4 regions of the Streptomyces sp. NPDC049837 genome follow, and region 3 is predicted to be linked to each of the others. Evidence: riboswitches for the same ligand, from Rfam matches in the RefSeq annotation. Region 3 holds a riboswitch; each other region holds the start of a gene.
What was found. Region 3 has a riboswitch for cyclic di-AMP ahead of AB0J57_RS05180 (C40 family peptidase). Riboswitches for the same ligand answer to the same signal wherever they lie in the genome.

Region 1: it holds a riboswitch for cyclic di-AMP, as region 3 does, so the genes downstream of both, AB0J57_RS11445 (M23 family metallopeptidase) here and AB0J57_RS05180 (C40 family peptidase) in region 3, are expected to answer to the same signal.
Region 2: it holds a riboswitch for cyclic di-AMP, as region 3 does, so the genes downstream of both, AB0J57_RS24975 (C40 family peptidase) here and AB0J57_RS05180 (C40 family peptidase) in region 3, are expected to answer to the same signal.
Region 4: it holds a riboswitch for cyclic di-AMP, as region 3 does, so the genes downstream of both, AB0J57_RS15385 (transglycosylase family protein) here and AB0J57_RS05180 (C40 family peptidase) in region 3, are expected to answer to the same signal.

The regions. Positions count from the first base shown of each region.
Region 1 is NZ_JBFAMP010000004.1:14,537-20,112, forward strand. Features, by position in the region: gene trmB (tRNA (guanosine(46)-N7)-methyltransferase TrmB) at 1-567, shown strand, start outside; gene AB0J57_RS11440 (PrsW family intramembrane metalloprotease) at 639-1,964, shown strand; gene AB0J57_RS11445 (M23 family metallopeptidase) at 2,065-3,129, opposite strand; cyclic di-AMP (ydaO/yuaA leader) riboswitch at 3,183-3,316, opposite strand; gene AB0J57_RS11450 (PP2C family protein-serine/threonine phosphatase) at 3,583-4,725, opposite strand; tRNA gene AB0J57_RS11455 (tRNA-Met) at 4,896-4,969, opposite strand; gene AB0J57_RS11460 (cytochrome P450) at 5,008-5,576, opposite strand, start outside.
Region 2 is NZ_JBFAMP010000009.1:275,087-280,662, forward strand. Features, by position in the region: gene AB0J57_RS24970 (hypothetical protein) at 224-577, shown strand; gene AB0J57_RS24975 (C40 family peptidase) at 602-1,807, opposite strand; cyclic di-AMP (ydaO/yuaA leader) riboswitch at 1,806-1,973, opposite strand; gene pcrA (DNA helicase PcrA) at 2,206-4,668, shown strand; gene AB0J57_RS24985 (M23 family metallopeptidase) at 4,676-5,576, opposite strand, start outside.
Region 3 is NZ_JBFAMP010000002.1:119,681-125,256, forward strand. Features, by position in the region: gene AB0J57_RS05155 (helix-turn-helix transcriptional regulator) at 1-758, opposite strand, end outside; gene AB0J57_RS05160 (ATP-binding protein) at 1,020-1,451, shown strand; gene AB0J57_RS05165 (LysR family transcriptional regulator) at 1,484-2,392, opposite strand; gene AB0J57_RS05170 (LysE family translocator) at 2,467-3,096, shown strand; gene AB0J57_RS05175 (DUF6328 family protein) at 3,032-3,580, opposite strand; gene AB0J57_RS05180 (C40 family peptidase) at 3,622-4,098, opposite strand; cyclic di-AMP (ydaO/yuaA leader) riboswitch at 4,103-4,307, opposite strand; gene AB0J57_RS05185 (hypothetical protein) at 4,604-4,930, opposite strand; gene AB0J57_RS05190 (ATP-dependent Clp protease proteolytic subunit) at 4,934-5,576, opposite strand, start outside.
Region 4 is NZ_JBFAMP010000005.1:108,095-113,670, forward strand. Features, by position in the region: gene eno (phosphopyruvate hydratase) at 20-1,300, opposite strand; gene AB0J57_RS15385 (transglycosylase family protein) at 1,558-2,244, opposite strand; cyclic di-AMP (ydaO/yuaA leader) riboswitch at 2,249-2,425, opposite strand; gene AB0J57_RS15390 (transglycosylase family protein) at 2,696-3,631, opposite strand; gene AB0J57_RS15395 (cytochrome P450) at 3,812-5,056, opposite strand; gene AB0J57_RS15400 (nucleoside triphosphate pyrophosphohydrolase) at 5,239-5,576, opposite strand, start outside.

The DNA of each region.
Region 1 (5,576 bases), on a different contig from region 3:
GGGCAGCGCACCCTCGACCTGGGCGAGATGTTCGGCGGCCTGCCGGTCGTGCTGGAGATCGGGTTCGGGATGGGCGAGGCCACCGCGCAGATGGCCGCCGACGACCCGTCGACCGGCATCCTCGCGGTCGACGTGCACACGCCCGGCCAGGGCAACCTCCTCGCGCTCGCCGAGAAGGCCGGCCTGACCAACGTACGCGTGGCGAACGGCGACGCGATCATCCTGCTGCGGGAGATGCTGCCGCCCGCCGCCCTCGACGGCGTACGCGTGTACTTCCCCGACCCCTGGCCCAAGAAGCGGCACCACAAGCGCCGGCTGATCCAGCCCGAGTTCCTCAGCCTGGTGGCCGCCCGGATGAAGCCCGGGGCCGTCCTGCACTGCGCCACGGACTGGGAGCCGTACGCCGAGCAGATGCTGGACGTGCTGACCGCGCACCCGGACTTCGCCAACACCGTGCCCGGCGGCGGCTACGCGCCCCGGCCCGCCTTCCGGCCGCTCACCCGCTTCGAGGGGCAGGGCCTGGACAAGGGCCACGTGGTGCACGACCTGCTGTTCAAGCGGGTGTGACCCCGGACGCGGCCGTGCGTCCGTAGCAAAGCCGTCGCGGAGTGTCAGTGGCGGTCGTTAGGGTCGATCACGTGTCCTACTCGTCTGCGCAAGCCCAGTCGCCGTATCCGGCCGTCCCGGCGTATGAACCACAGCCGTCGTTCGACGCCGTGCCGGAGCGGGCCCGCTGGCGCTACAAGCCCCGCCGCGCCTTCTGGCGCAGCAAGGCGGTGCGGGCCTCCGCGGTCGTCATCGTGCTCGCCCTGTGCGGGCTGGTGATCCTCGCGCTGGTGCGGGAGCAGACCGGCACGCAGGGCTTCCTGGTGGGGCTCGGCCTCGCCGTGCTGCCGGTCCCGCTCCTGATGGCCGCGTTCCGCTGGCTGGACCGGGTCGAGCCGGGCCCGTGGAAGAACCTGCTGTTCTCGTTCGCGTGGGGGGCGTGCGCCGCCGCGCTGGTCGCGATCGTCGCCAACACCTTCGCGACGCGCTGGATAGCCACCGCCACCGCCGACCCGTCGTCCGCGGACACCCTCGGTGCCACCGTCATAGCGCCGATCGTGGAGGAGAGCGCGAAGGCCGCCGCCGTGCTGCTCATCTTCGTCTTCCGCAGACGGGACTTCACCGGGATCGTGGACGGCGTCGTCATCGCCGGGTTCACCGCGACGGGCTTCGCCTTCACCGAGAACATCCTGTACCTCGGCAACGCCTTCGGGGAGGACCAGCAGATCGGGACGTCGGGGCTGGCGTCCGTCACGGCCGCGACCTTCTTCGTACGGATCGTGATGTCGCCGTTCGCGCACCCGCTGTTCACCGTGCTCACCGGCATCGGTTTCGGCATCGCCGCGATCACCGCGCGCCGCAAGAAGGTCCGCCGCATCGCGCTGCCGGTGCTCGGGCTGGCCCTGGCGATGGGCATGCACGCGCTGTGGAACGGCTCGGCGGCGCTCGGGCCGTGGGGGTTCTACGCCGTGTACGGGGCGTTCATGGTGCCCGCGTTCGGGCTGCTGACGTGGCTGGCGGTCTGGTCGCGCCAGCGCGAGCTGCGCACGATATCGGGCGAGCTCCCGGCGTACGCCGCGGCGGGCTGGCTCAGCCCGGCCGAGCCGCTGGCGCTGTCCTCGATGCGGGCGCGGGGTCTGGCCCGTGGGTACGCGGCGCGCTGCTTCGGCCCGGCGGCGGCGCGCGCGGTCGGCGAGTACGAGGCGTTCGCGACGTCGCTGGCGTTCCTTCGCCACCGGGCCCGCCGGGGCGTGGTCGGCCACGACTTCATCGCGCGCGAGCAGGAGCTGCTGCACCACCTGTGGCAGCGCAAGGAGATAGCCGGGCCCGCGCTGACGTACGCGGCGCAGGCCACCGGCCGGGTGTGGACGCCGCCCCCGCATCTGAACTACGGCGGCTACAACCCGTACCGGTACTAGGAAACGGCCTAGGCCCGGCAGCCCTGGCGTCGGGGGGTGTGCCGCCAGAGCCGCCGGAGTACGAGGCGCACGAGGGGTACGAGGTTCGAGGAGCGGGTGCTCAGACGGTGAGGCCCTTGCCGCGCAGCCACGCCAGCGGGTCGATCCCGTCGCCGCCCGGCGTGTGCACCTCCAGGTGCAGGTGCGGCCCGGTCACGTTGCCGGTGGCGCCGACGCGTCCGATGGTCTCGCCGGTGGCGACCGTCTGCCCGGCGCCGACCGTCATGGACGACAGGTGGCAGTACCAGACCTCGGTACCGTCCTCCAGCTCCAGGACGATGCGGTAGCCGTACGAGCCGGACCATCCGGCCGACTTGATGGTGCCGCCGTGGACGGCCTTGGCGGGCGTGCCCGTGGGCGCGGCCAGGTCGAGGCCGGTGTGGTAGCCGGAGGACCACATGTTGCCGGCCTGGCCGTAGGTGGAGGTGATGGTGTACGAGGAGGTCGGCAGGGACCAGCTCCCGGCGAGCTTGGCCAGCCGCTCCTCCTCGGCGGCCTTCGCCTTGGCGGCGGCCTCGGCCTCGGCCTTCGCCTTCTCCTCGGCGGCCTGCTTGGCGGCCAGCTCCTCGGCGGCGGTCTGCTGGGCCTTCGCCTCCGCGGCGGCCTGCTCGGCGGCGGCCGCCTCGGCCGCGGCCTTCGCCTCCGCGTCGGCGGACGCCTGCTGCTGCTCGGCCTGCTGGAGGATGCGGGCGCGCAGGGCCTCACCCGCGTCGGCGCCGCTCCTCTGCTGCGCGGTGGCGTCGGCCGAGCCGGTGAGGGACGCGGCGGTGAGCGGCCCGCTGTCCGTGGTGCCCGCCTCGCCGGAGTCCCCGGAGTCCGAGTCGTCGGACATCAGGGAGCCGATGCCGGGCAGGGACTCGGCGTCGGGCAGGTTGTCCGTGACGACGTCGGGCAGGGATATGGAGACCGCGGGCTTGTCCTGCGCGGTGGCCATGCCACCCGCGCCGACCGCCGCGATCACGCCGACGCCGAGGACGGTGGAGCTACGGGCGAGGCCGCCGCGCTGCTTGGCGATGCGGTGCCGGCCGCGGACGGGGCGGACGGTCTCCTCGGTGGGGTTCCATTCCTCCCACTGCCCGTTTACGGGGGCGGCGTCCGGGACACCCGAAGTGTTGAACGAGGCGATCGAGCCGTACGGAGCTTCGGGGGCAGGCCTGTTGGACGCCACGGAGGCGCACTCCTTTCCTTCCTTCTCGCCTACCGGGTTAGCTGACGGGTTCGGAGCAGGAAGGTCTCCTACGGGCCTGGTTCAGCCCGATTCACCCCAAAAGGTGGTTCCCCGGTTCCCTCACGGGATTCGGCGCACGCGCACGGTGCCGTCTCTTGCGACGGCTGGGACGACCGCGCTGCGTTATCGAACGTTAATAGACGCGGGCTCCGGATTCCAAGCCGTTCCTACTGATCATTAACTGGACGGCCCCGGGATCTACCGGCCCACAATCGGGCACAACGGGGCGAGTTGACCGCACATCAGAAAGGTTCGCCGGCCACAGTAGTACTGACGGTGTGTCATATGTTATGCGGAGTGACACGCATCGACTACGCACCGTGCCGACAGTCGCTGGCGCGGTGGACGCCGCTACGGCACGACCGGCATCGTCCTGCGCCGCTCCGGCTGCCCCTCCGCCGGCCGGGTGACCGCCAGCAGCGCCAGGTCGTCCGTCGCCCCGCCACCCGTATGCCGCCGTACGTCGCTCACAAGCGCGTCCAGCATCGCGTCGGGCCCCGGGAAGAGCCGCCCCGACAGCCGCGCGACCGGATCGTAGAAGACCCCGTCCGCGTCCCGGGCCTCGGACAGCCCGTCCGTGTAGAACAGCAGCGTCGCCCCCGCCGGATACGGCACCTCGTACGCCCGGTCCGGCCACGTCCCCAGGTCCGACATGCCCAGCGGCAGCGCGGGCTCGGCCGGCTCCAGCAGCTCGGCGCGCCCGTCCGCGTACAGCATCAGCGGCTCCGGGTGCCCCCGGTCCACCACCCGCACCACGGCCTCCCCGCGCGGCACCTCCGCCAGCACCGCCGTGGTGAACCCCTCGAAGGCGTCCAGCCCGTCCCGCCGCGTCCCCTCCCGCGCCAGCGCCCGCTCCAGCCGCTGCGCCACACCCTCCAGCGAGCTCTCCTGCTCGGCCGCCTCCCGGAACGCCCCGATGACCACCGCCACCGCCTCGACCGCGCCCATGCCCTTGCCCCGCACGTCCCCGACCACCAGCCGCACCCCGTACGGCGTGTCCTGCACGGCGAAGAGGTCACCCCCGATGAACGCGTCCGCCTGCGCCGCCTCGTACCGCGCCGCCACCTGCAACCCCCCGATCCGCTCGGCCGGCGTCGGCAGCACGGCCCGCTGCGCGGTCTCGGCGATCACCCGCGCCGAGGCGAGCCGCTCCCCACTGCGCCGCACCACGCGGTTGATCAGCAGCGCGAGCGCCGCGACCACCGCCACGGTGAGGATCTCGGTCGGCGCCTGCACCTCGTCCAGGGTGCCGTTGCCCAGGTGCAGGAACAGCACCGCCAGCACCGCGCACAGCCCCGACAGCAGCGTCGTCCGGGCGGCGAACAGCGGCGCCGCGACCAGCGGGGCGGCGGCGAACAGCGGTACGGCGGTGAAGCGCGGCGGGGTCGACACGTCGTACACCACACCCCCCACGATCAGCAGCGCCGGCAACGCACGGGCGAACCGCCGGGCACCCCCGCGCCCGTCGCCACCGTCCCGGCCTCGCTGCCCCACCACTGGCCTCCTGCCCGCTCCGCCCACGGCTGCGGACGGTACCGCGCCCCACCCAGGCTCCCCGGAGCCGCGCCGCGCGGCGACCCGCCGTCCGCCGACCGAGCGACACCGTCCCGGAACGCGAACACGACGAAGGCCCGGTGCGCAATGCACCGGGCCTTCGTCATCAGTAGCGGGGACAGGATTTGAACCTGCGACCTCTGGGTTATGAGCCCAGCGAGCTACCGAGCTGCTCCACCCCGCGTCGGTGAACACCACCTTACGCCATCCGGCGCACGATCCCTAACCAATATCCCTGGTGGGCCGTGTGGGGACGTTTCTGTGGGCATTCACCCCACCCCTCGCGTGGACGCGCATCAGGAGGCGGCGCGGGGTCAGGACAGTGCCCAGCGCGGCGGGGCGGGGATCGGCTCGGGGATGGACACCCAGTTGCCAGCGGCGCGCGATGGTGGCGAGTGCCAGGGTCGCCTCGACCGTGCCGTAATGGTCGCCGATGCACTTGCGTGGCCCGGCGCCGAAGGGTACGAACGCGCCGCGGGGCAGTGCCCGGGCCCGGTGCGGCAGCCAGCGGTCGGGGTCGAAGGTGTGGGGGTGGGCGTAGACATCCGGGTGGCGGTGGACGGCGGCGCTGCAGAACAGGACCGAGGCGCCCACCGGCAGGTCGGCGCGGCCCAGGCGGGCCGGGGCGGTGGTCACCCGGGGCATCACCCAGGCGGGCGGGTAGAGCCGCAGGGTCTCGGTGAGGACCCGGGTGGTGTAGGGCAGGCGGTCCAAGTCGCCCCACCGTGCGGGCCCGTGGCCCAGTTCGGTGTCGACCTCCGCGTGGAGTCGCCGCTCGGCCTCGGGGTGCT
Region 2 (5,576 bases), on a different contig from region 3:
CCTTCGGGTGGAGCCTGGGGGCGCCTGGGGGAGGACGCTAAACCTGGGGGTCACGGCCGGGCGGTGGCATGACCGCAGTTGGCCGCAGGTGAGGGTTCAGGGAGCGGATCCGACAGAAGACACTCGCTCGGAATCCCACATTCCGTATCAGTCGTGACCGATGCGACGAATGAGGCAACCCTGACCGGCAGCCGGTGGTATTGCCCCGGCTAGGCTCCGCCCCATGGACGTACTCATCAATGTCTTCGTCGCGCTGCACATCATCGGTATCGCCGCCCTCCTGGGCGGCTTCATGACCCAGATGAAGGCGATGGGCGAGGGTACGGCGCGCTTCGGCCCGGCGATGCTGCACGGGGCCCTGACCATGCTCGTCACGGGCGTGATCCTGGTCGGCCTCAACCAGGCCGACGACCAGACCGTGAACAACATCAAGATCGGCGTGAAGCTGGCGATCCTGGTGGTCATCCTCGGCCTGGTCTACGTCAAGCGGGACGAGGAACGGGTCGACAAGGCGGTCTTCGGCGCCGTGGGCGGCCTGACGATGGCGAACATCTTCATCGCCACCGTCTGGACCTGACCCGGCTCGCAAGCGCCCGGCCTGTCAGGCCGGGCGCACGCTGCTGTGGATGGGCATGTAGTAGATGGACTCCTCGCGGACGTTGGCACCGGGCCTGGGGGCGTGGATCATCTTCCCGTCGCCCTTGTAGATGCCGACGTGGCTGATGTCGTCGTAGAAGAACACCAGGTCGCCGGGGCGCAGGTCCTCCGTGGCGACCCTCGTGCCGGCCTTCACCTGATCCCACGTCGTACGGGGCAGGTCGACGCCCGCCGCCCGCCACGCGGCCTGGGTGAGCCCGGAGCAGTCGTACGAGCTCGGGCCGGTCGCCCCCCACACGTACGGCTTGCCCATCTGTGCCTCCGCGAAGGCGAGGACCTTGCCGGCCTTCGCGGTGTAGCCGCCGTCCCCCTCCGGCTGCCGGTCCTCCTGCTGCCGCTCCTCGTGGCGTTTCCGGGCCTCTTCCGCCTCCGCCCGCGCCTTCTCCTCCGCCCGCGCCTTCTCCTCGGCCCGCGTCTTGTCCTCGGCCCGGCGGCGGGCCTCCTCCTCCCGCTCGCGCTCCAGCTCGGCCGGCCGCGCCCGCTCCTCGGCCGTCAACCGCGCCAGCAGCGCCCGCGCCTCGCTCAGTTGCCGCTGCACGGTCTGCTTGGTGGTACGGAGTGAGGCCTGCGAGGCGCTGAGCGACTCCAGTTGCCGCGTCGCCTCCGCCCGCTGCTCCGCGGCCTCGGCCTGCTGCGTCCGGTAATCGGTCAGTGTCTCGTGCTGCCGCTCGGTGAGCCGGTCCATGAGCTGCGCCTGGTCCACGAACGCCTGCGGGCTGTCCGAGAAGACCAGCGACGCGGTCGGGCCCAGCCCGCCGGAGCGGTACTGGGCGGCCGCGTAGCTGCCGAGGGTGCGGCGCGACTCGTTCAGCGCTTCCGTTCGCCGAGCGGCCTCGTCGAGCATCCCGCCGACCTCGCGCCGCTGCTGGTCCGTGGCCTCCTTGGCCTTGTTGTACTGCTGCGTCGCCGTGCCCGCCTGGCGGTAGAGGTCGTCGACCTTTCTCCGGACCTCCTCGGCCGTCGGGCCCCGGTCCGGGTCGCTCGCGGGCGCGGCCGGTGCGGCCGGCGCGGCGGTCGCGCTCTGTGACGACAGGAGCGTGACCGAGGCCAGGGCGGCGGCCGTCGTGACGCCGACGGCGGGGGAGTGGGCATGCAGGGTCTGCAAGGTGCGCGATGCGCGCGGCTTGCGATGCGACGCCAAGGCCGGCATCTCCTTCCGTGGACCGCCTACCGGGTTAGCTGTCAGGTTCGGGCGGAACGGAAGGTGCCCTACGGCCGTGCCCGAGGGGCTGCGGGCCGATTCACCTCGGTCGTACGTGATGGGTCCCCGGTTCCGAACTGCCATGAGAGCAGCACGAATTCGGCGTGGGCGATCCGATTGGCGTGGTTCGCCGATGAGAGAACGGACCGCTTGGGCGAGCACGCTAGCCAACCTGTGGTGGTGCTGTGAAGGATGATGTTCGATATGCCCGATACGTTTTCGTGACCTTGGCGTGATGTCGCCGACTCGGTACGGAGGGTGACGAATCGGGCCTGTTTCGGGTACGTCCACGGCTGTCGGCCGGTTCGTCCACGGCTGTCAGTGGGGCGGCCTAGACTCGATAGGCGATGAGCAGCCTCTTTGACGACAGCTTCCTGGCGGACCTCCGGAACCACACCTCCGAGGAGCCCCCGCCGCCGCCCGAGGACTCCGAGGGCCCCGGGGACGCCCCGGCCGCGGAGGAGGTCCCGCACGACCTCTTCGGGGACCGCTTCGACGTGCCCCCGCCGCGGGACACGCACTACCGCGACGGCGCCCCGCGCCCCGTCGTCGACCCCGCCGCGCTGCTGGAGGGGCTGAACGACCAGCAGCGCGCCGCCGTCGTGCACACCGGCTCGCCGCTGCTCATCGTCGCCGGTGCCGGATCCGGCAAGACCCGGGTGCTGACCCACCGCATCGCCCACCTGCTGGCCACCCGCCACGTCCACCCGGGCCAGATACTGGCGATCACCTTCACCAACAAGGCCGCCGGTGAGATGAAGGAGCGCGTCGAGCAGCTCGTCGGCCCGCGCGCCAACGCCATGTGGGTCATGACCTTCCACAGCGCGTGCGTCCGCATCCTGCGCCGCGAGTCGAAGAGGCTCGGCTTCACGTCGTCCTTCTCGATCTACGACGCCGCCGACTCCAAGCGGCTGATGTCGCTGGTCTGCCGCGACCTGGACCTCGACCCGAAGAAGTTCCCGCCGAAGTCCTTCAGCGCCAAGATCTCGAACCTGAAGAACGAGCTGATCGACGAGGAGACATTCGCCGACCAGGCCGCCGACGGATTCGAGAAGACCCTCGCCGAGGCGTACCGGATGTACCAGGCGCGGCTGCGCGAGGCCAACGCCCTGGACTTCGACGACATCATCATGACGACGGTCCACCTGCTCCAGGCGTTCCCGGACGTCGCCGAGCACTACCGCCGCCGCTTCCGCCACGTCCTCGTCGACGAGTACCAGGACACCAACCACGCCCAGTACACCCTCGTCCGCGAGCTGGTCGGCACCGGGTACGAGGACCTGGACCCGGCCGAGCTGTGCGTCGTCGGTGACGCCGACCAGTCGATCTACGCCTTCCGTGGCGCGACCATCCGCAACATCCTCCAGTTCGAGGAGGACTACCCGGACGCGACCACCATCCTGCTGGAGCAGAACTACCGCTCCACGCAGACGATCCTGTCCGCCGCCAACGCGGTGATCGAGCGCAACGAGAGCCGCCGCCCCAAGAACCTGTGGACCAACGCCGGCGAGGGCGCCCGCATCATCGGGTACGTCGCGGACACCGAGCACGACGAGGCGCAGTTCGTCGCCGACGAGATCGACCGGCTGACGGACGCGGGCGAGGCGAAGGCCGGCGACGTCGCCGTCTTCTACCGGACGAACGCCCAGTCCCGTGTGTTCGAGGAGATCTTCATCCGCGTCGGCCTGCCGTACAAGGTCGTCGGCGGCGTCCGCTTCTACGAGCGCAAGGAAGTCCGGGACGTGCTGGCGTACCTGCGCGTGCTGGCCAACCCCGAGGACAACGTCCCGCTGCGCCGCATCCTCAACGTCCCCAAGCGCGGCATCGGCGAGCGCGCCGAGGCGATGATCGACGCGCTGGCGCTGCGCGAGAGGATCACCTTCCCGCAGGCGCTGCGCCGCGTCGACGAGGCGTACGGCATGGCGGCGCGCTCGGCCAACGCCGTGAAGCGGTTCAACACGCTGATGGACGAGCTGCGGACCGTCGTGGAGTCCGGTGCCGGACCGGCGGTGGTCCTGGAGGCCGTCCTGGAGCGGACGGGATACCTCGCCGAGCTCCAGGCCTCCACCGACCCGCAGGACGAGACCCGCATCGAGAACCTCCAGGAGCTCGCCGCCGTGGCCCTGGAGTTCGAGCAGGAGCGCGGTGAGGAGCCCGGCACCCTGGCCGAGTTCCTGGAGCAGGTGGCCCTCGTCGCCGACTCCGACCAGATCCCCGACGAGGACGAGGAAGGCTCCGGCGTCATCACGCTGATGACGCTGCACACCGCCAAGGGCCTGGAGTTCCCGGTGGTCTTCCTGACCGGCATGGAGGACGGCGTCTTCCCGCACATGCGCGCCCTCGGCCAGACCAAGGAGCTGGAGGAGGAGCGGCGCCTGGCGTACGTGGGCATCACGCGCGCCCGCGAGCGGCTCTACCTGACGCGGTCGACGATGCGCAGCGCGTGGGGCCAGCCCTCGTACAACCCGCCGTCGCGGTTCCTGGAGGAGATCCCGGGACAGCACCTGGAGTGGAAGCGTACGGGCGCGATGGCCAAGCCCGCCGGACCGACGTCCGGGATCGCCTCGTCCCTGTCCTCGTCGCTCTCGGCCCGCTCCCGGTCCGGCCCTTCGGGCTTCGCCACGCGGCGTACGTCCGACAAGCCGGTGATCTCGCTGGCGGTCGGGGACCGGGTGACGCACGACCAGTTCGGGCTCGGGACCGTGATGGCGGTGACGGGCGCGGGCGCCGACGCGCAGGCGACGATCGACTTCGGGGACGAGAAGCCGAAGCGGCTGCTGCTGCGGTACGCGCCGGTCGAGAAGCTGTAGGAGTCGCTCAGCTCGTCGGGTCGAGGCCGTGGCTGCGCAGCCACGGCAGCGGGTCGATCGCGGCGCCGCCGCCGGGCCGTACCTCGAAGTGGAGGTGCGGTCCGGTGGAGTTGCCGGAGTTGCCCGAGTACGCGATGACCTCGCCGGCCTTGACCTCGCCGGAGCGGATCTTGGTGCTGCTGAGGTGGCAGTACCAGGTCTCGGTGCCGTCCTTGGCGGTCACGATCGCCATGTTCCCGTACGCGCTGTTCCACTGGGTGCGTACGGTGCCGTCGGTCGCGGCCATCACGGGCGTGCCGTACTGGACGGGGAAGTCGATCCCGGTGTGCAGGGACATCCAGTTGACGCCCGCCTGCCCGTAGCGCGCGCTGAGCTGGTGCAGCTCCACGGGGAGGGCGAACTTGGGCCGCATCGCCTCGCGGCGGGCCGCCTCCTCCTCGCGCTTCTTGCGCTCCGCCTCCTGGCGCGCCTTGAGGTCGATGCGCTCCTGGGTGCGGCTGGCGCGGTCACCGAAGTCGCGGGCGTCGGCGCTGAGCGCGGCGAGCTGGGTGTCGAGTTCGCTGTTGGCGACGACCGGCTTGACCGAGGCCGGGTCGGCGGCGGTCACCGCCTTCTCGTCGGTCTTGTTCTCGCCGGGGGTGCTGCCCGTGAGGCCGCTGACGGACGCGGCGGCGATACCGGCGACGCCCATCACACAGGCGGAGGGCACCGCGACGGTCAGGAGCGCGGAACGCTTGGCGGGGGTGCGGCGGCGGCCACGGCTGCCTCCTCCTCCGCCTCCGCCGGAGCGGCGGCTGGCGCGGGGGGCGACGGGCGCGACCGGTGCGATCGCGGTCTCGGTGAGGCTGTCGTGCACGGCGGCGGGCTCGGGCTCGTACTCGTACTCGGGCTCGGCCTCGTACTTGCCC
Region 3 (5,576 bases):
TCGAGGTAGAGGCTACTCGTCAAGTGGTCAAGAGCAACCACGTCCAGATCAGAAATGTTCGGAAAGGAGAAGATAACGAAAGGTCCCGAGAGTCCCACGTACTCACCCGTCGCGAACGGCAGGATCTGGAGCCGCACATGAGGCAGCCGCGCCCACTCCAGTAACCGCCGCAACTGCTCCCGCATCACGCCCGGCCCGCCCACCTGCCGCCGCAGCACCGCCTCGTCCAGCACCGCCTCCAGCCTCAGCGGGGGATCGGCGCGCAGCACCTCCTGCCGCGCCATCCGCACCCGCACCAACGAGTCGACCGTCGCCGCCGGAATCCCCTCCAGCGCCGCCCGGGTCACCGCACGCGCGTACTCCGCCGTCTGCAACAGGCCCGGCACCACCGACGTCTCCAGCGTCCGTGCCGTGCACGCCTGCGCCTCCAGGCTGATGAAGTCCTGGTACGGGGGCGGCAGCACGCCCCGGTACGCGTGCCACCACCCCGTCCCGCCGCCGTCCGCCGCCGCCCCCGCCAACGCCGCCAACAGGGCGCGCAGCCGCGGCTCGTGGACGCCGTAGGCATCGAGCAGCTTCGCCACGTCCGCACCCGTGACCCCGCTCGTCCCCGTCTCGATCCGGCTCACCTTCGACTGGTGCCAGCCCACCAGCCGCGCCGCCTCACGGCTGGTCAGGCCCGCGGCCAGGCGCAGCCCGCGCAACTCCTCGCCGAGCTTGCGCCGGCGCACCGCCGGGCCGTGCCGACCGCCTCGCATGACCGCCTCCTCCCGCCGTCGGGACCTTTCCGCCACCGGGCCGCCCGCGGTGGGGCCAACCCGTCAGTTTGCCGCCCAAATCCGGTCTCGCGTCGCAGAGTTCACCGCTTCGAGCGACAGATATATGCATATCTTGGTGGATCGCCCCCATCAGGGGCGACATAAGTGGCAGTCTGGCGCGAAGCACAGTCCGAGGCCGTCCCCACAAAACATCCGGTACGTGTCGGAGCCCGGCCCCGGTGGGAAAGGGACAAGGTCGCCATGGCAGACCATCAGGAAGCATCCGTCACTCTGCCGAGCGATCCGGCCTCGGTCTCCGCCGCCCGGAGATACGTGGCGGACGTCCTCGCGGAATGGGGCCTCCCCGGTGAGGCGGAAACGGCCGACACGGTGCGGCTGATCGTCTCCGAACTCGCCACCAACGCCGTTCAGCACACCTTCGGTCAGTCGCCGACGTTCACGGTCGACGTCCGGCTGGAGCGTGACGAACAACTGCGCATCGGCGTCACCGACAGCCACCCCCGCTGGCCGCAGCGGCTGCCCGCGGCCGTACAGCAGGACAACGGCCGGGGGATGGTGATCATCCGCTGGCTCACCGCCGAATGCGGCGGCCGTCTCTCGGTCACCCCGACCCCCGAGGGCGGCAAGACCGTCTGGATCGCCCTCCCCTGGACGGTCCCGGTCCAGACCTGACCCGCTCCCCGCCCTGTGCAGGCGGTCCCTCCCTACGCCCCCCGCCCGAAACCCCCACGCAGCAACGCCCGCAGCGACTGGGCCGCAGGCCCCGACTCGTCGCCCCGGTGCGCCACCGAGATCGTCCGGCGGAACGCGGCCGGTTCCAAGAGGCGCACACCCAGCGGCGCCGGATCCATCGCGGCGACCATCTCCGGTACCACCGCCACCCCCAGGCCCGCGCTGACCAGCGCGCACACCAGCGCGTAGCCCGGCGACTCGCACACCACCGCCGGTCTCGCCCCCGCCTCGCGCAGGGCCCCCTCCACACCCCGCCGCGCCGGATGCGCCGGGGCACTGCTGATCAGCGGCTGGTCCGCCAGCTCGGCCACCGCCAGCCGTCCCGAGCCCTCGGCCAGGACATGACCCGGCGCGGTCACCAGCACCAGCTCCTCGACCAGCAGCGGCTCCAGGAACACGCCCGTCGGCGGCGGCTCGGCGCCGGCCGGCTCGTACGCGTGCGTCAGCGCCAGATCGACCTGCCCGGCCGCCACCGCGGCCACCCCACGCGGCGGCTCGTACTCGGTGACCGCCAGTTCCACGTCCGGGTGGGCGCGCCGGAACGCGCTGAGCACCGGCGGCAGCAGGTGGATGCCCACGGTGGTGAACGTGCCCACCCGCAGCCGGCCGCCCGTCAGACCGTTCAGCAGCGCCAGCTCGTGCCGCGCCCGTTCCATCTCGTCCAGCACCCGGCGCGCCCGCGCCACCAGCACCTCGCCCGCCGCCGTCAGCCTGGCGCCCCGGTGATGGCGCACGAGCAGCGGCGCGCCCGCCTCCCGCTCCAGCTTGGCGAGCTGCTGGGAGAGCGCGGGCGCCGTGTAGCCGAGCCGCCCCGCGGCCCGGGTGATCGAACCGGCTTCCGCGACCGCGACGAGCGCGGCCAGCCGCACGGGGTCGTACATTAAGCGTTCCTTTAGGCAGGCCCTCAAGATTGCAAGTACACGCTAAGGCCTCCGGTGCGTCAGCCTGGGTGACCATGGACGCACAGCTCATCGCCTTCATCGGTGTCGCGGCAGGCATGGTCGCCATGCCGGGCGCCGACTTCACCGTCGTCGTGCGCAACTCGCTGGCCTCCCGCCGCGCCGGTGTGGCGTGCGCGGTGGGCGTCGCGGGCGGGCTGGTCGTCCACACGGCGCTCGCGGTCGCGGGGCTCGCCGCGCTCCTGGTCGCGGTGCCCGTCCTCTACCGGACGCTCCAGATCGCCGGTGGCGCGTACGTCCTCTACCTGGGCGTCCAGGCGGTGCGCAGCGCGCTCAAGGGAGCCGGGACGGGGGCGGTCGAGGGGGAGCCGGCTCTCGGCGTGGGGCGGAGCCTGCGGCAGGGGTTCCTGACCAACGTCCTCAACCCCAAGGCGCCCGTCCTCTTCCTGAGCCTGCTGCCGCAGTTCGTGCCGGACGGGGCGGCCGTGCTGCCGCGCACGCTGCTCCTGGCGTCGATCGTGGTGGTCCTCGCCCTGGTCTGGTTCCCGGCCGTCGCGCTGCTGGTGGACCGGCTGGGGCGGTGGCTGCGACGGCCGCGCACCGCCAGGGCCGTGCAGGGCGTCACCGGTGGTGGACTCGCCGCCCTGGGGGTGTCGCTCCTGGTCGCTCCGGTGGCCGGTCGCTGAGCCCGCGCCGTACGAGATGGGGGAGGAGCCCCCACAGGCCGCCGCACACCAGCAGGGTGAAGGCGCCCGCCGCCAGGCCCTCGGGCCTGCCGTGCACCACGTCCACGACCAGCGACACGGAGCAGGTCAGGGCCAGCGCCAGGACCACGAACCCGATCCTCGCCAGCTTCGACGACACGGCCACGATGCGCGCCTTGGCGCCCCGCTGGAACAGCGAACGGTGCAGTGCGGCCGGGGCGGTGAGCAGCACCGCCGCCACGACGGACAGCAGCAGCGTCACGACGTACATGCCGCGCTGGTACGAGTCGAGCGAGCCGAAGCGGGGCGTGAACGCCAGGGTCAGCAGGAAGGCGAACAGGATCTGGACGCCGGTCTGGGTGACGCGCAGTTCCTGGAGCAGCTCGGCGAAATTGCGGTCGGCGCGCTCCAGGGGCGTCTCGTTGCGCGTCCCGTCGCGCGCGGTGCGGGGGCTCTCGCCGGACATTCCCGACGAGTACCCCCGCACCACGGGTCATGCCCGGAGCATCAGCGGACGCGTCCGTACCAGACCGACTTCGACCAGATCTTGTCCAGCTTGACCACCGAACCCGACTTCGGCGAGTGCCAGATCTTGTTGTTACCCGCGTAGATACCGACGTGGTAGACGTTGCTCCCACGATGGAAGAAGACCAGGTCGCCCTTCTGCCGGCTGGAGGCGGAGATGTGGCGGGTCTTGTTGTACTGCTGCTGTGCCGTGCGCGGCAGCGTCTTGCCGACCTGCTTGTACGAGTAGAGCGTCAGGCCGGAGCAGTCGAACCGGGACGGGCCCGCCGCTCCGTACTTGTACGGTGCGCCCTTCTTGGACGCGGCGATGTTCAGCGCCTTGGTCGCGTGTGCCGGGGCGGCCTGTGCCTCCGATACGGCGCCGGGCGCCAGCATCGGGCCGCCGACGGCGGCGAGGGTGAGTGCCGAGACGGCACCGGCCCGGGACAGCAGAGACGGGACATGAATCTGCGCGGTCATTGCGCAACCCTTCGTCAGCCGCCTGTGAAGGATGACCTGTCGGGTTCGGGCTGGCGAAGTTGCCCGGCCGCTGACGCGGCTTCACCCCAAGGGAGACCGACCGTACGAACACCGTCCGGTCACCCGCACTGCTTGGGTCCTCCACTCCTGCCGATCCACTCCTGTCGACCAGTCATCCGGACGGCGGCAGGACTCGGCGTCCGCCCGGACCGCCCCGCCGCGGTGGCGGGGGCTTGTCGTCGTCAGGGATCTTGACCCATGTCGGGGTGAAATTCCGAGTCGAAACGGCCTTATGTGAGGCTCCTCACGACTGATCCATTCGGGTGGACAGGGCCGATTTGGTGCCCGGCGGCGTGACATCGACGAACCCCGTACCAGGGCCGGAACCTGATATTCCGCCAGATGTGTACACCGGGTGCGCAACTCGCGTCGTACCAAATTCGTCCGGTTGCGTACGCTGAACGAGGGAGCGGTCCTCGTACTCCTGAGCCCATCCGGGGGAGGGCTACGTCGGTCCCACGCCTCGATTCTGAGGCACCGTCACGCGTCCCGCGCGCCGTTCGCCGTCAAGCACCCGCAACGCCCGCGCCAGCGTATGGGCATGCACATCGCTCTCACCGCGCTCATGCATCGAGGTCAGGGCGTCGCGCAGCGCGGTCGCACGCCCGACGAGGGCCTGTGCCGCGCGCAGGGCGCTGTACGTGTGGGTGGCGCGCGCCGGATTGATCCGGCCCAGGAGGTCGACGACTTCGAGCCAACTGTCGACGAACGCGCTTTCGGCGCGGGTCAGTGCGGGGAGCGGTGGCCAGTCCGGAGGTTCGGGAGCCGGCATCGCTCACCTCCCGCGGTTCGGGACGACGTGGTCCGCCAGCCCGTACGCCACGGCGGCGGCCGCGTCGAAGACCGTGTCGCGCTCCAGGTCGGCCTCCACGCGCTCGCGGGTCCGCCCGGTGTGGCGGACCAGCATGTCCGTGAGTTGGCCACGCAGCCGGAGCAACTCCCGCGCGTGGATGTCGAGATCCGTCGGTCGCCCGCGCAACGGCTCCTCGATGGCGGGCTGTTGGACGAGTACGCGGGCGCCGGGCAGGACCATCCGCTTGCCGGGTGCGCCGGCGGCGAGCAGGACGGCGGCGGTCGACGCGGCCTGGCCGATGCAGGTGGTCTCCACGTCGCACGTGACGATCTGCATCGTGTCGTAGATGGCCGACATGGCGCTGATGGGGCCGCCGGGGGAGTTGATGTAGAGCGCGATGTCCCGGTCGGGCGCGGCGTGTTCGAGGTGCAGGAACTGGGCGATGACGTCGTTGGCGGCGGTGTCGTCGATGGGGGTGCCGAGGAAGACGATCCGCTCCTCCAGCAGCTTCCCGTACGGATCGAGCGTGCGGGTGCCGGAACTGGTGCGTTCGGTGAACTCGGGCAGGACGTGGCGCGCGGCGTGGCTCATGACGTAGCTCATGACGTGCCTCTCTCTGGTCTCC
Region 4 (5,576 bases), on a different contig from region 3:
TATGCGACCGGGCCGGTGATCAGCCCTTGAAGCGCGGGAAGGCGCTGCGGCCCGCGTACACCGCGGCGTCGTCGAGGATCTCCTCGATGCGCAGGAGCTGGTTGTACTTGGCGACGCGCTCGGAACGGGCCGGGGCACCGGTCTTGATCTGGCCGCAGTTGGTGGCGACGGCCAGGTCGGCGATGGTGACGTCCTCGGTCTCGCCGGAGCGGTGCGACATCATGCACTTGAAGCCGTTGCGCTGGGCCATCTCGACGGCGTCCAGGGTCTCGGTCAGCGAACCGATCTGGTTGACCTTGACCAGCAGGGCGTTCGCGGCGCCCTCGTCGATGCCGCGAGCCAGGCGCTCCGGGTTGGTGACGAACAGGTCGTCACCGACGAGCTGGACCTTGGAGCCCAGCTTCTCGGTGATGGTCTTCCAGCCGTCCCAGTCGTCCTCGAACAGCGGGTCCTCGATGGAGACCAGCGGGTACGCCTCGACGAGCTCGGCGTAGTAGTCCGTCATCTCGGCGGCCGAGCGGGACTTGCCCTCGAACTGGTAGGCACCGTCCTTGTAGAACTCGGACGCGGCGACGTCGAGCGCCAGGGCGATGTCCTTGCCCGGGGCGTAGCCGGCCTGCTTGATGGCCTCGAGGATCAGGTCGAGGGCGGCGCGGTTGGAGTCCAGGTTCGGGGCGAAGCCGCCCTCGTCGCCCAGACCCGTCGACAGGCCCTTGGCCTTCAGGACGGACTTGAGGGTGTGGTAGACCTCGGCGCCCCAGCGCAGCGCCTCGGAGAAGGACTCCGCGCCGATCGGGGCGATCATGAACTCCTGGATGTCCACGTTGGAGTCGGCGTGCGAGCCGCCGTTCAGGATGTTCATCATCGGAACGGGCAGCAGGTGCGCGTTCGGGCCGCCCAGGTAGCGGAAGAGCGGCAGGTCGGACGCCTCGGAGGCGGCGTGGGCGACGGCGAGGGAGACGCCGAGGATGGCGTTGGCGCCGAGCGACGACTTGTCCGGCGTGGCGTCCAGGTCGAACATCGCCTGGTCGATCAGCCGCTGCTCGGTGGCGTCGTAGCCGACGAGCTCCGGGCCGATCTGCTCGATGACGGCGAGGACGGCCTTCTCGACACCCTTGCCGAGGTAGCGGTCCTTGTCACCGTCGCGGAGCTCGAGGGCCTCGAACGCACCGGTGGACGCACCGGACGGGACGGCAGCACGGCCGGTGCTGCCGTCGTCGAGGCCGACCTCGACCTCGACCGTGGGGTTGCCTCGGGAGTCCAGGATTTCCCGGGCTACGACGACGTCGATGGACGGCACGAGCATCTCCTTCTGGGATGTGACGCAAAATGTGACGCATGCGGTGCAGGGTCTCTTTGGCCTTGCGGCAAGAGCCTAACCGGCCGCGAGGCCGTGACCAGCCGACGCCCGCCTCCTGGGACGAAAAAGGGCTCACCAGGCTGCATTGCGGGCGAAACACCACGAAACTTACCGGTCGGTAACGCTGCTGGAGCGAGGAACCCCGGCCCGGCTCGCACGGGGGAAGGGCAAGCCGGGCCGGGGTGGTCCCGCGGGGGTCAGCTCAGGTGGAGCTGCTGGCCCGGGTAGATCAGGTCGGCGTCGTCGACGATGTCCTTGTTCAGCTCGAAGAGCTTCTGCCAGCCGCCCGCGACCTTCTTCTCGGCGGCGATGGTGCTGAGCGTGTCGCCGGCCTTGACCTTGTACTCGCCGTCGCCCTTCTCGACCTTCTTGCCGGTCGGGGTGGTGACGGTCTTCGGCGCGGCCTTCTTCTCGGCCTTCGGGGCGGTGCGCTGCTCGCTGCGCGTGGTGGGCTGCTCGGCCTTGCGCTCCTGCTGCGGCTGGGCCTGCTCGGCGCCGCCGCCGTCGTAGGAGGCGTTGGACAGGCCGACGCCGCAGTGCGGCCAGGCGCCCTTGCCCTGGCCGGCGAGGACCTTCTCGGCTATCTCGATCTGCTGCGACTTCGAGGCCTGGTCGGCGGTCGGGGCGTACGCGGTGCCACCGTAGGCGGCCCAGGTGGAGGCCGAGAACTGGAGGCCGCCGTAGTAGCCGTTGCCGGTGTTGATGGACCAGTTGCCGCCGGACTCGCACTGGGCGACCTTGTCCCACTCGGCGGCGGTGGCGGCCGAGGCGGACGTGGCGCCCATCAGCGGGGCGGCGACGGCGACACCGGTGATGCCGGCGAACGCGGCGAACCGGGCGGCCTTGGAGGGGCGACGGTGCTTGGCCTTGCTGGAGAACAGCATGGGGACATCTCCTCACCGACGCCTGCGAGGTGAGCTGTCGGGTTCGGGCGTGAGCTGCCCGGCCGCGCGGCACCGCGGTGCGGCGCGCGGCTTCACCCCTAGCCGGTCCGTGCCATGTCTCCATGGCCGGGCCCGGCACTTACCTTGGGTCCCCCGCTCCTGCCTTCGGCGCGTGACGCGACGACCGTTCCCGTCGACCGGCGGCAGGATTCGGCGTTCCGGTCGATGGGGCCCGCGGTGGCGAGCGGTCACGACCGTAAACAGAGACCTCCCCGAAGTTCAAAGACGGACATCGGGGTCAATCCGCCCTTATGCGCCTGCCCTTGACGGGCGTTTACGCAGGTGAAGGGCGGATTGTGCGGTTCGGGCGGCCATGATGCGCCAGTTGGGGCGAAGAGATTCATGTCTCACTTACCCAGAAGTGGACATACACCCCGAAGTCGAGCCGCGCCTACGGCTGATCCGCCGTCAGATCGAGGCTCTGACCGGGGACGATGAGGTCCGGATCGGCGCCGACGGTCTCCCGGTTGGCCTCATAGAGGGCGGGCCACCCTCCGGGGACCTCGTGCTCGTCCGCGATGCTCCAGAGGTTGTCGCCGGGACGGACGGTGTAGGCGCCGGGCTCGACGCTGCCGGGGTCGCGCGACGCTCCGCCACCCCGGGAGGCGTGACCGTCACTTTCGCGCCCGGTGCCCGAATTGCCGGTATCGGCGGGCTTGGTGGGATCGGTGGGCTTGGTGGTGCTTTCGCCCTCCGGTGCGGCCGGGGCGACCGGGGCGGTCGGGTCGGCCGCCGGGGTCCCCTCGGGGGCGGGCTCGCCGCGGTGCTTGCCGGTGCCCGGAGCGGGGGTCGTGCCGGGCGCCGTCGGAGCGGGCTCGGTGGGCAGGAGGGTGCCGGCCGGGTCGGTCGGTGTGGCGGCCGGGTCGGTGGGCGCGGCCGGGTCCGTCGGCGTGGCGGGCGCGGTCGGGCCTTCGAGGGTCTCGGCCGGGTCCGTCGGCTCGGCGCTCTGTGCCGGGTCGGACGGCTCCGGGGCGGTCTCGGTGGGCGCGATACCCAGGTCGGTCCCGGGGGTCTCGGCGGCACCGCCCAGGCCGGCGATGGGGGCGCAGGTCTCCCACGCCTTGACGCCCGTCGCGGCGTAGACCTTCTCGGCGACGGATATCTGCTCGGTGCGGCTGGCGAGGTCGGGGCGCGCGGCGTGGGCGAGGCCCCCGTACGACTCCCAGGTCTCCTGCGACATCTGGAGGCCGCCGTAGAAGCCGTTGCCCAGGTCGGCGCTCCACAGGCCGCCGGACTCGCATTCGGCCACCCGGTCCCAGGTGGTCGCGTCGGCCGCCGACGCGGAACCCGCGCCGAGCAGCGGGAGCGCGATGGCGGATCCGGTCACCCCTGCCGCGACGACGATGGCGGGGGCTTGACGGGGTCGTCGGTGCCGGCCGTTCCCGGAGCGCATGCGGTGCTGCCTTTCGCGTGACTGCTGAGGTGACGGTGAACGTAGCGGCATTCGAACGTCAGTCACAAGTCGATGCACCGGAGATTACGCGAAGATCACAGAACTGACGAAGTGTCAGCCGACATGAGGGGTGAACTCCACCGGGAGCGTGCGCAGTCCACGCATAATGAGCCCGCCACGCCACCGCAAATCGGCAGGATCCACCGCAAGTCGCAAGTCCGGCAGCCGGGTCAGCAGGGTTGCCAGCGCGGTCTGCCCCTCCAGCCGGGCGAGCGGCGCGCCCAGGCAGTAGTGGATGCCGTGCCCGTACCCCAGGTGCTGGTTGTCCCGCCGGGCCAGGTCGAGCGTGTCCGGGTCGGTGAACCGCTCCGGGTCGCGGTCGGCGGCGGCGAGGACGACGAGGACGGGGTCACCGGCCGCGATCCGCTCGCCGCCGATGGTGAGCGGCTCCGTCGCGAACCGCCACGTCGCCAGCTCCACCGGCCCGTCGTAGCGCAGCAGTTCCTCGACCCCGGTCTCCAGCAGCCCGTGCTCACCGGCGGCGAGGGACTCCTGGAGCCGGGCCCGCTGGTCGGGGTGACGAAGCAGGGCATAGACCCCATTACCGATCAAGTTCACGGTCGTCTCGAAGCCTGCGAACAGCAGGATGAACGCCATCGCGGCGGCCTCGTTCTCGGTGAGGTGCTCGCCGTGGTCCGAGGCCTTGATGAGCCCCGAGATCAGGTCGTCCCCCGGATCCTCCCGCTTGCGGTGGATCAGCTCGGCGAGGTACCCGCGCATCTTCTTCACCGACCGGGCGACCCCGCCGCGCGGCCCGCCGCCGTGCCGGATCATCATCCCCGCCCAGTCACGGAAGTCGTCCTGGTCCTCACGCGGGACGCCCAGCATGTCGCAAATGGCGTAAATGGGGAGCGGGAAGGCGAACTCATGGATGAGGTCGGCGCTCCCCTTTGTGGCGAAGTTGTCGATCAACCGGTCCGTCAGCTCCTGCACGCGCGGCGCGAACTCCGCCACGCGCCGGGGCGTGAACGCCTTGGAGACCAGGCGGCGCAGCCGGGTGTGGTCCGGCGGGTCGATGTTGAGCAGGTGCGTCATCAGCTCGGCCTTGCGCTCACCGGGGATGCCGGTCTTGCCCTTGGCGTGCGCGGGCTCGTCGTGATGGGCGGGGTTCTTGCTCAGCCGCTGGTCCGCCAGCGCCTGCCGGGCGTCCGCGTACCGCGTCACCAGCCACGCCTCGACCCCACTGGGCAGCCGGGTCCGGTGCACGGGCGCGTGCTCCCGGAGCCAGGCGTAGGCAGGGTACGGGTCGGTGGCGAACTCCCAGGTGAAGAGTTCGGGCGCGGCGTTCGGGTCGTTCACGCCCTCGACGTTAACGCGTCGGCGGCCGACCCCTTGGCCACCCGGGCGCAGTCCCCAGGGGCCCCTGGCGCGGGTGCCCATGCCCCCGGCCACCCGGCGCGGACGGGAACCGCCCGGCGCGGAACCACCCGGCGCGGTCACCGCCGGGAACCGCCCGGCGCGGCCACCAGAGCCCGCCGGCGTCAGGCGCCCTGGCCCTCCGCCGTGCGGATCGCGTCCCGGTAGGCGCGGCCGGCTGCCCGCAGCGCGGCCTCCGGGTCCACGCCCGCCGCTTCCGCCCGTACCGCCAGGGCCAGCAGCTCGTAGCCGATGCTGTCGCCGGACGGGACCGGGACGTCCAGGCCCGCGCTGCGCACCCGGCTCGCGAGCTTGGCCGCCAGGGCGAGGCCGGGCTGGCCGAGCGGGACGCCGTCGGTCACGGACGCGCGCTGCTTCTCGACCGCCTTCGTGCGCAGCCAGTGCTCCTTGACCTCCTCCGGCGTCTCGGCGCGCTCCTCGCCGAAGACGTGGGGGTGGCGGT